3 regions of the Roseibium algicola genome follow, and region 3 is predicted to be linked to each of the others. Evidence: predicted binding sites of a transcription regulator. Region 3 holds the regulator's gene; each other region holds the start of a gene.
The links. The regulator PhoB, encoded in region 3, activates phosphate uptake and scavenging genes when phosphate is short. The targets are predictions, from matches to a motif close to TGTCATNNANCTGTCAT.
Positions count from the first base shown of each region.

Region 1: a site for PhoB is predicted at 1,127-1,143, ahead of olsB (l-ornithine N(alpha)-acyltransferase). Genes of this name have one in related genera too.
Region 2: a site for PhoB is predicted at 1,674-1,690, ahead of phnC (phosphonate ABC transporter ATP-binding protein). Genes of this name have one in related genera too.

Region 1 covers NZ_CP019630.1:2,573,409-2,576,489, forward strand. Annotated here, with positions in the region: gene B0E33_RS11955 (ATP-binding protein) at 1-1,001, shown strand, start outside; gene olsB (l-ornithine N(alpha)-acyltransferase) at 1,291-2,229, shown strand; gene B0E33_RS11965 (transglycosylase domain-containing protein) at 2,557-3,081, shown strand, end outside.
Region 2 covers NZ_CP019630.1:5,165,027-5,168,107, forward strand. Annotated here, with positions in the region: gene phnD (phosphonate ABC transporter substrate-binding protein) at 1-700, opposite strand, end outside; gene phnC (phosphonate ABC transporter ATP-binding protein) at 790-1,611, opposite strand; gene B0E33_RS23945 (phosphate/phosphite/phosphonate ABC transporter substrate-binding protein) at 1,910-2,782, shown strand; gene phnC (phosphonate ABC transporter ATP-binding protein) at 2,845-3,081, shown strand, end outside.
Region 3 covers NZ_CP019630.1:1,139,865-1,142,945, reverse strand. Annotated here, with positions in the region: gene phoU (phosphate signaling complex protein PhoU) at 23-718, shown strand; gene phoB (phosphate regulon transcriptional regulator PhoB) at 799-1,500, shown strand; gene B0E33_RS05355 (GcrA family cell cycle regulator) at 1,827-2,363, opposite strand; gene B0E33_RS05350 (aspartate aminotransferase family protein) at 2,805-3,081, shown strand, end outside.

The DNA of each region.
Region 1 (3,081 bases), 1.4 Mb from region 3:
TCGACCATGGCCCGGCGCGCAAGTTCGGCGGCACCGGCCTCGGTCTGGCCATCGCCCAGCGGCTTGCCGGCCTGATGGGTGGCGAAATTGCCGCGCAGCCCTCCGAAGACGGCGGCGCGCAGTTCCGCGTGTCCTTGCCGATCCCCGAATCCCTTGTTGCCGACACGGATCCGCGCCTTGCCAAGCTTGAGGGCCGCAGGATCGTGTTCGTCAGCACCAGCCAGATCGAATGCCCGCTGCTGGCCAGACGGCTGCAGTATCACGCAGCCAATGTGTCCGTGCATGCGCCGGGCAGTACGGATCTCGATGCCGCGCTGGCCGAGGCCGATCTACTTGTTGTCGACAACGGCGCCCTGTCCGACAGCGGCGGCTGGCTGGCCTCTGCCCGCCTGACCGGCTGCAAGGCTCCTGCCGTCGTTATGATCGCCCCGCCGGAGCGCGAGCGCCTGGAACATCTGCGCGAAGCCGGGTATGCCGCCTATCTGATCCGCCCGGTGCGGATCGAGACCCTGGTCCAGATCTTTTCCGGCCTGCTGGACGACGACGGCATGGAACACGCCTGGGACGCAAGCGCGGAGCCCGTCAGCAACGGCTTCCTGCCGAACCGCTACAAGGTTCCGGCCCGGCCGCTGCGCCTGCTCGTGGCGGAAGACAACGACATCAACCGCCTTTTGAGCGAAGCCATGCTGCGCAAGCTCGGCCATGTGCCGGTGATGGTGATCGACGGCGAAAAGGCCGTCGAGGAAGCCGCCAGCGGCGCTTATGACGCAATTCTTATGGACCTGCACATGCCAGGCCTCGACGGATTCCAGGCCATTCGCCAGATCCGGTCCGACGAACAGGCCGCCGGCCGGACCAATGTACCGGTGCTGATCGTGACCGCCGATGTCATGAAGGATGCAAGGGACAAGGCGACAGAAGTGGGCGCTGCCGGCTATCTGACGAAACCGCTTTCCGTAGAAGCGATTTCCGACGCATTGGCCGAAATCAGCCGCGCCTGACGCAGCGAACTTTCCCTGTCGCGACAGCCGGAAGTGGAAACGCTTCCACCGGCGCTCGTAGAAATTCACAAAGCCGCAAGAGTGGGCTAAGCTTGCACGTGGAAAACACGGCGCAAAAAACCGAGTGTCATCCAGCTGTCGGAATAGTATGTTCTACGGCAGGCTTGAAGCACACTGACCGGGTTCGGACGTAATGTTCCGGCGAAGGTAATTCGGCAAGTGAAACAGACGAGAACCTGTGAAACCTGTCAGTGCGCCATAAGGAATACACGAGGGTGGAATGTCCATAATGCGCCAAGGGCTTTTTTCTCCCAGGAAACTGGTCAGGAAATTCACACCGGCAATGCGTCCGGACGCCAACCTCCCCAACGCGCAGCGCATCGGGCCAGCACTGCAGACCCCGGTCAAGACTGGCGAAACGCTCGGCCGGATCGGATCCCTGGAAGTGCGGATGGCCCGCAACTTCAAGGAAGTTAAAAAGGCACAGCGCCTGCGCTATGACGTTTTCTACGAGGAAATGTCGGCCATTGCCGATGCGCATACGCTGGCAACCCGCCGTGATGCCGACCCCTTCGATGCCTATTGCGATCACCTTCTCGTGGTCGACCACGACTTGCAGAAGCGCAACAAGCTGGGCCGCCTGAAGCCTGAAATCGTCGGTACCTACCGGATCCTGCGCCAGGAAATCGCCGATCAGCATGCCGGTTTCTATACCGCCGCCGAATACGACATCCAGTCGCTGATCGACGCAAACCCGGGCAAGCGCTTCATGGAACTCGGCCGGTCCTGCGTTCTGAAGCCTTACCGCAACAAGAAGACCGTCGAGCTCCTGTGGCACGGCATCTGGTCCTATGTTCTGCGCCACAACATCGATGTCATGCTCGGCTGTGCCTCGATCGAAGGCACCAATCCGGATGCGATCGCCGGCCAGCTCGCCTTCCTGCATCACAATGCCCGCGCCCCGGAGGAATGGCGCGTGCGTGCGGTGGAAGACAGATACGTCGAAATGAACCGCATGCCAGCCGAGGAACTCAATTCCAAGGAAGCGCTGCGGGCTCTGCCACCGCTTGTGAAGGGCTATCTGCGCCTCGGCGCGTTCATCGGCGACGGAGCGGTGATCGATCACCAGTTCGGCACGACGGATGTGCTGATCATCATGCCGGTGTCCGAACTGAACACGCGCTACGTCAATTATTACGGCGCCGACGCAAGCCGCTACTCCAGCTAGCTCCGGCGATTGCTGCCAAGCTTTCCTTCGTCCTCCCGGCCAGGCTTGACCCTTAGCCGGGATCGCGGAGGCACAAGCCTTTGCATTTTTCCTGCGTTTGAGCGGCACTCGCTTCCCGGTGCTGCGGGTTTGCTGCCTTTTGTGCGGGATGGTTATCGAGCTAGTGCGCGCCGCCTGTAGCTGAACATCCCGTCGTCTTGCCCGTGCAAAAGCCCGTAGCCTTAACGCCCCCTTAAATCGCCGCAATTTAAGCTCATCTCCGGGGAAACCGGCGTTTGCCGGATAACGCCAACCCTGGTTGGTACGGAGTTAGGGGACGAAGGATCAATGGCGCCTCGGGCGAAACGCCAGCCGCGTGTTGAACCGACATTCGGAAATTCAGGCAGCAGCCTGCTCGACCTGCGCTTGAGCCCGCAGGACCGTCCAGCTGCGCCTTCTTCCAAGTCGTCCGGCAAGGGCAAGACCCGCAAGGCTCCGGTCAAGAAAAAAACCGGATCCTCTCCGCGCAAGACGGCCAAGAACGGCAACGGCAATGGCCGAGGCAACGGAAGGGGCGGCGGCCGGTCCGGCGCCAAGCGGCGCAAGGCCAAACGCAAGAACAGGTTCCAGGCCCCGACCGCCTTCGGCCGCCTTCTCAAGCGCGGCTTCTACTGGAGCATGGTGCTCGGCATCTGGGGCACCATCGCCGTTGTCTGCTTGGTCGGCTATTACGCCGCCTTTCTGCCGCCGACCTCCGAATGGCAGGTTCCGGCGCGACCGCCCAACGTCAAGATTGTCGCCGCCAATGGCGAATTGCTGGCAAACCGCGGAGACACCGGCGGCGAGGCCGTGCGCCTGGAGCAATTGCCGCCC
Region 2 (3,081 bases), 2.1 Mb from region 3:
GACCGGAAGTGATTTCCGGTGACTTCCAGATGGTGCAGATCGCGTCTTTCTCGATCATGCCCTTGGTGACCATGCGCTGCGGAATGCCGTCTTCCTCGTTGGTGATGTAGGTAGCGGCAGCGTCATACTGCTTGTTGTAGACACCAAGCACACCGGTTTCATGGGCCCCGGAGAAGGGAATGGCACCGAAATAGGTTTTCGGCTCGTAGCCTTGTTTGCTGAGGTTGAAGTAAGGCACGGCATAACCGGACGTGCTGTCCGGATCGGCAAAAGCCAGTGTCTTGCCCTTCAGGTCGTCAAGGGTCTTGTAGCCGCTGTCACAACGCACGGCGACGACCGAGAAATAACCGGTGGAACCGTCCTTCTGCAGGCGGGAGACAAGCGGAACGACACCGCCGTTGGTTTCCGTGTAGGCAGCGGCATAGGAAGACGAACCGAAGAAGGCGAATTCGATCTGGTCGGCCGCCATGGCCTGGATCACGCCGTCATAGGATCCGGCGGTGAAGATTTCGACATCAACGCCGAGTTCGTTCTCCAGGTACTTTTCGAAAGGCGTGTAACGGGCGATCCGGTCTTTTTCGTTTTCACCGGAAAGAATGCCGAACTTGACTGTCTTGTACTGGTCCTTCCAGCTGTCCGCCACGGCCGGGGAGGCTGCAAGAACGGCAGCGGAAACGGCTGCTGCAAAAATGGCCTTCATCTCAAGTCTCCTTTGGTGCCGGCAGATCCGGCGATTTGCGCGGCAAAGGCCGCTTCAAGAGCGAGAGCGGATGATCCGCTTCGCGAAGGTCAGGCCCCGACAGCCTTCATCGGCGGCCGGGAAGTGGTTGTCGAAAGGGAGGTGGAGGTGACTGCTTCGTTGATGTCACCGGAAAGATCGTCGGATCCGTAAATCTGCCGAACCCTTTCACTAGTCAGGGCGTCCGGCGTGCCGTCGAACTGAACCCGCCCGTCCTTCATTGCGATGATCCGGTCGCAGTAGGCACGGGCGGTGTCGAGCGTGTGCAGATTGACCAGCACCGTAAGACCGTCCGTCCGGTTGATTTCGCGCAAGGCGTCCATCACACGACTGGCGTTGGCCGGATCAAGTGAAGCAATCGGTTCGTCGGCCAGCATGATGCGCGGGTTCTGCACCAGCGCCTTGGCGATGGCGACGCGCTGCTGCTGCCCGCCGGAAAGGGTTCCCGCGCGTTGCAGCGCCTGGGGCACAAGGTCCAGCCGGTCCAGGGCTTCGATGGCGCGGGCGCGGTCCTCGTCAGTAAAGGATCGTGTCATGGAGCGCAGGAACCCAGTGTGGGCGATGCGGCCAACCATGACATTGGTCAGCACATCCATGCGCTCGACGAGATTGAACTGCTGAAAGATCATGGCGCAGGACGCACGCCAAAGCCGCAGATCGCGACCCTTCAGGGCCGTGATGTTCTTTCCCTCGTTAAGGATCGTCCCCCGGCTGGGGTCGGCCAGCCGGTTGATCATGCGCAGGAACGTGGACTTGCCGGCACCGGACCGGCCGATCACGCCGACCATCTGTCCCTTGGGAATGGCAAGGGAGACACTGTCCACCGCGGTCAGGTCTCCAAAGACTTTAGATAATTGCTCAATGACCAGCATCGGGCCCTCCGAAAAACGGAGAGCGAACTAGCAGACATGTGCCGAGAACAGATGTCTATACGATTATACTTTTATGAAGTTTTACGACAGAAGCATCGAGAAAATTTGCCGGAAAACAAATAAGATCAAGTTTTGTCTGGAAGTTCGAAGTTAAAGAAATTTTCTGCTTCGTAGATCCATCTTTCTCTGATGTAAATTTCGTAAAATTTACATAATACGGTCACGTTCCGCGGCGCGCGTGTCGTTACGCTCCTGTTGCCTTGCCGGCTTTGTTTCGGCTGTCTGAGGAGTTCCTGTCATGCGCTTTTTGAAATCCGCCGCACTCGCGGCTGCCGTTCTTGCCGTTTCCCTGTCTTCTTCCCTGGCCGACACGTTCAAACTGGCCGTTACCGACGTGGAGGGCCTGGAGCGGCTGCAGGTTGAATGGGGGCCGTTCAAGAACGCCCTTGAAAATGCAACAGACCACACCTTCGAGTTTTTCCCGGTTACCAGCCGGACCGCAGCGGCTGAAGCCTTGCGCGCCCAACGCGTCGACTTTGTCGTAACCGGTCCTGCCGAGTACATCGTGATCAACAAATTGACCGAAGCCCGTCCGCTTATAGGTCTTGGCCGCCCGGATTACTTCTGTGCCGTCGTCGTACGAGCCGACAGCGGTTTCACGCGGCCGGCCGATCTCAAGGGCAAGAAGGTGGCCTTCGGTGATATCGGTTCCACTTCTAACATGCTGTGCCCGATGCAGCTGATGGCCGATTATGGCGTCGATCCGGTCAAGGACATCGAGAAGCTGCATACTTCGCGCAACATTGCGCATGAAGCCTTGAAGAAGGGTGATGTTGCCGCCATCGGGATCAATCACAATTCGTGGATTGGCACCCGCAACAAGGATGATAGCGTCCCGAACGGCTTTTTCCGGGTAATCGCCCGTTCCGGCGATCTGCCGAACGACATGATCATGGCCGGAGCCCATGTCGATCCCGCGACAGCGCAGAGCCTGCGTCAGGCGATCCTCGACAACAAGAAATCGATCATCGCCGCGATCCTGCAGCACGAGGAAAACGACAAGTATTCGGGCATGGATCTGGTGGCGATCGAAGATGGTGCCTATGACCTGGTGCGGTCCATGTACACCACCGCCGGTTTCCCGCAATACGACAAGTTCATCGGCGAATAATGGCGCAGCCTCTGCTCCAGTCCGCCGGCGCAATCGCGCCGGCGGTCCCAGCCCGACAGCCCATGACGGAGACGCCGTGTGACCTGAAGGTCGAAGGCCTTTGCAAGACTTTCGGCAAGGACCGGAGCGTGCTGCGCGAAGTTTCCTTCTCCGTGGGCCGTGAGGAAGCTGTTGCCTTGATCGGTTCAAACGGTGCTGGAAAATCGACCGCATTGCGCTGCGCGCTGCGTCTGATCGAGCCGGAAGCCGGTTCGGTTCTGTTGTTCGGTGAAGACATTTCCTCCGCGCGACAGCGCCAG
Region 3 (3,081 bases):
AGGTTTCTGAAGGGGACACAGGATGTCTGAACATACAGTCTCGGCTTACGATGACGAACTGACGGCCATGGCCGGCAAGGTTGCCGAAATGGGTGGTATTGCCGAAAAGGCTTTCGCCGATGCGGTGTCCGCGCTGGTGTCGCAGGATCTGGAGCTTGCCAAGGCGACGATCAAGGGCGATGTCCGTCTGGACAGCCTTTACAACGAACTTGAAGTGAAGCTGATCGAGCTGATCGTCCGCCGCCAGCCGATGGGGCAGGACCTGCGTGAAATCACCGCCGCAACGCGCATTGCCAATGACCTGGAGCGTGTTGGCGATCTTGCCAAGAACGTTGCCAAGCGCGTCATCGCCATCGACAGCGACTTGCAGTCCAAGAAGCTCGCGATCGGTGTGGAGCACATGACGGAACTTGCTCTTTCGCAGCTCAAGCAGGTGCTGGATGCCTACGCCCGCAAGGATGCGGAAGCCGCCCGCCGGGTTCAGGAAGCCGACGCCGAGGTCGACGCGATCTACACGTCGATCTTTCGCGAACTCCTGACCTACATGATGGAAGACCCGCGGGTCATTACCCAGTGCGTCCATCTCTTGTTCTGCGCAAAGAACATCGAGCGCATCGGCGATCACGCCACGAACATCGCCGAGAACGTCTACTACATGGTCACTGGCGAGCGTTTGCCGGAAGACCGGGCAAAGGTCGACGAAACAGGCGCGGTCTGACCCGCCGGTAATCGTCGGATTTGCAGAAGATCTTAACGGCCGGCGCTTCGGCGCCGGTTGCGGTAATTGGAGCGAGATGTATGCCGAAGGTGCTCATCGTTGAAGACGAAGAACCGCTCAGCCTTCTATTGAGATACAATTTGGAAGCGGAAGGGTACTCGGTCGAGTCCTGTGTCCGGGGTGACGAGGCGGAAATCCGCCTGCGGGAAAGCCTGCCGGATCTGTTGCTGCTCGACTGGATGCTGCCGGGCCTGTCCGGAATTGAACTGTGCCGCCGCCTGCGGGCGCGCGAAGACACCGAGCGCCTGCCGGTCATCATGCTGACGGCACGCGGTGAGGAAGCAGAGCGCATCCGCGGCCTGTCGACCGGTGCCGACGACTACGTGGTCAAGCCCTTCTCGGTACCGGAATTGATGGCCCGCGTGCGCGCCATCCTGCGCCGGGCAAGTCCGGAAGTGGTGTCCAGCATGTTGCGATCCGGCGATATCGAACTGGATCGCGAAACGCACCGCGTTCGCCGCAACACCAAGGAAATACACCTGGGGCCGACGGAATTCCGCCTGCTGGAATTCCTGATGACATCGCCTGGCCGTGTCTTCTCCCGCGAACAACTGCTGGATGGGGTCTGGGGTCACGATGTCTACGTGGACGAACGCACTGTCGATGTTCACGTCGGTCGCTTGCGCAAGGCTCTGAACAAGGGCAAGGCGAAGGATCCTATCCGTACCGTCCGTGGTGCCGGATACGCCTTCAATGACCAGTTCACCTCTGCCACTGCCTGAGCGCAACTTGCAGAATGGAATTAAGGAGCCCGCTTTCAAGCGGGCTTTTTGTTTCTCAGCGGTTATGTGCCTTTCGCGGAACAAGGTTCTCTTCTGCGACCACCCCATCAGATGTGTCGGTGTCGGGGCTGATCCTGCGGTCCCTGTCGTGGCGGAGCGGTCAAACAAGGTTTGATTTGATGGAACGGAAACGACATGGATCGGTGCCAAGAACAAGCCGTGGGAGGTCACTGGTCGGGGTCGGGCATCTGGTCAATGGAAGGCCCAAACAAAAAAAAGCCCGCCAGATGGCGGGCTTTCTCATGAATTGGTTAGGTGCGAGGCTATCAGCCTGCCTGAGCCATCGTCTTGCGATCGCGGCGGCGGTCGGCGACCGGCTGATACGCGATCTTGCAGTGATGAGCGCAGTAGGGGACGCCGGCATCGGACTGGCGGCCGCAGAAGTAAAAGTCGTCGGTCGCCGGGTCGCCAATCGGCCATTTGCAGGTCCGCTCGGTCAGCGTCAGGATGGTAGCCCGCTGCGAGATCGGAACGAGCTCTGCAATCGGCTCTACGCGCGGCTTGGGGGCCACCACTGGTGCAGGCGAGATGTCTGCTTTAAGGGCCGTCGCGCCGATCGACTGCGGATGTGACGTCGTCGGTTTCTTCGGCGCTGCACCCGTTGCAGGAGCTGCGGTGCGCGGCCGGCGCGGCTTGGCGCTTGAAGAGGTGGACTTGGCGCGGCCGGACAGGCCAAGGCGGTGCACCTTGCCGATCACGGCGTTACGGGTAACACCACCCAGTTCGCCTGCGATCTGGCTTGCGCTCAAGCCGTCGCCCCAAAGCTTTTTGAGAAGCTCAACTCGTTCGTTTGTCCAACTCATTGCCGCACCCTTTAGTTTGACCGTCCTGCGGCCATTAACCCCGTGTTAAGCATGCGCAAGCACGCTTAATGCTGGCAGATCTAGTGCCTCTTGGTGATTTGCCTCACGAGATCTCGTGTCTGATTGCTGAGAGGTTACAATAACGTTAATTTGTCAGGCAACCACTCGACCCAAACCAGTTGGGGATGAAACGACTTTTCCCCAATTATGGCGAGGTCATTGAGAATTTTATGAAATCCGCCCTCCGCGGCACATGAAATGTCTTGTGCGCCATTTCCATTGACAGTGCATGGTACCGGCAGTGTATAAGAAAGCCGCTGCGTGCCGCCTCATCGGGGCGGCACGTTGCGTTTTGGCCCTTCGGCATCTTTTCAAGGTGACGGCCCGGCGTCGGGGCGACGCAGGGGACAGCAGGGGCGTTTAAAGGAGACAAACGAGGTTATGTCCGCGACTGCACTATTCGGAAATTACGCAAGATCGAACCTGTCTTTCGATCATGGGGAAGGCGTCTGGCTGGTTACCACCGATGGCCGACGATTCCTCGATTGCGGTTCCGGCATCGCGGTCAACGCACTCGGTCATGCCCATCCGCATCTGGTCAAGGCATTGCAGGATCAGGCAGCCAAGCTGTGGCATACCTCTAACCTGCACCAGATCCCGGATGGCGAACGGCTGGCGCAGCGCCTGTGCGCGGAAACCTTTGCCGACAAGGTGCTGT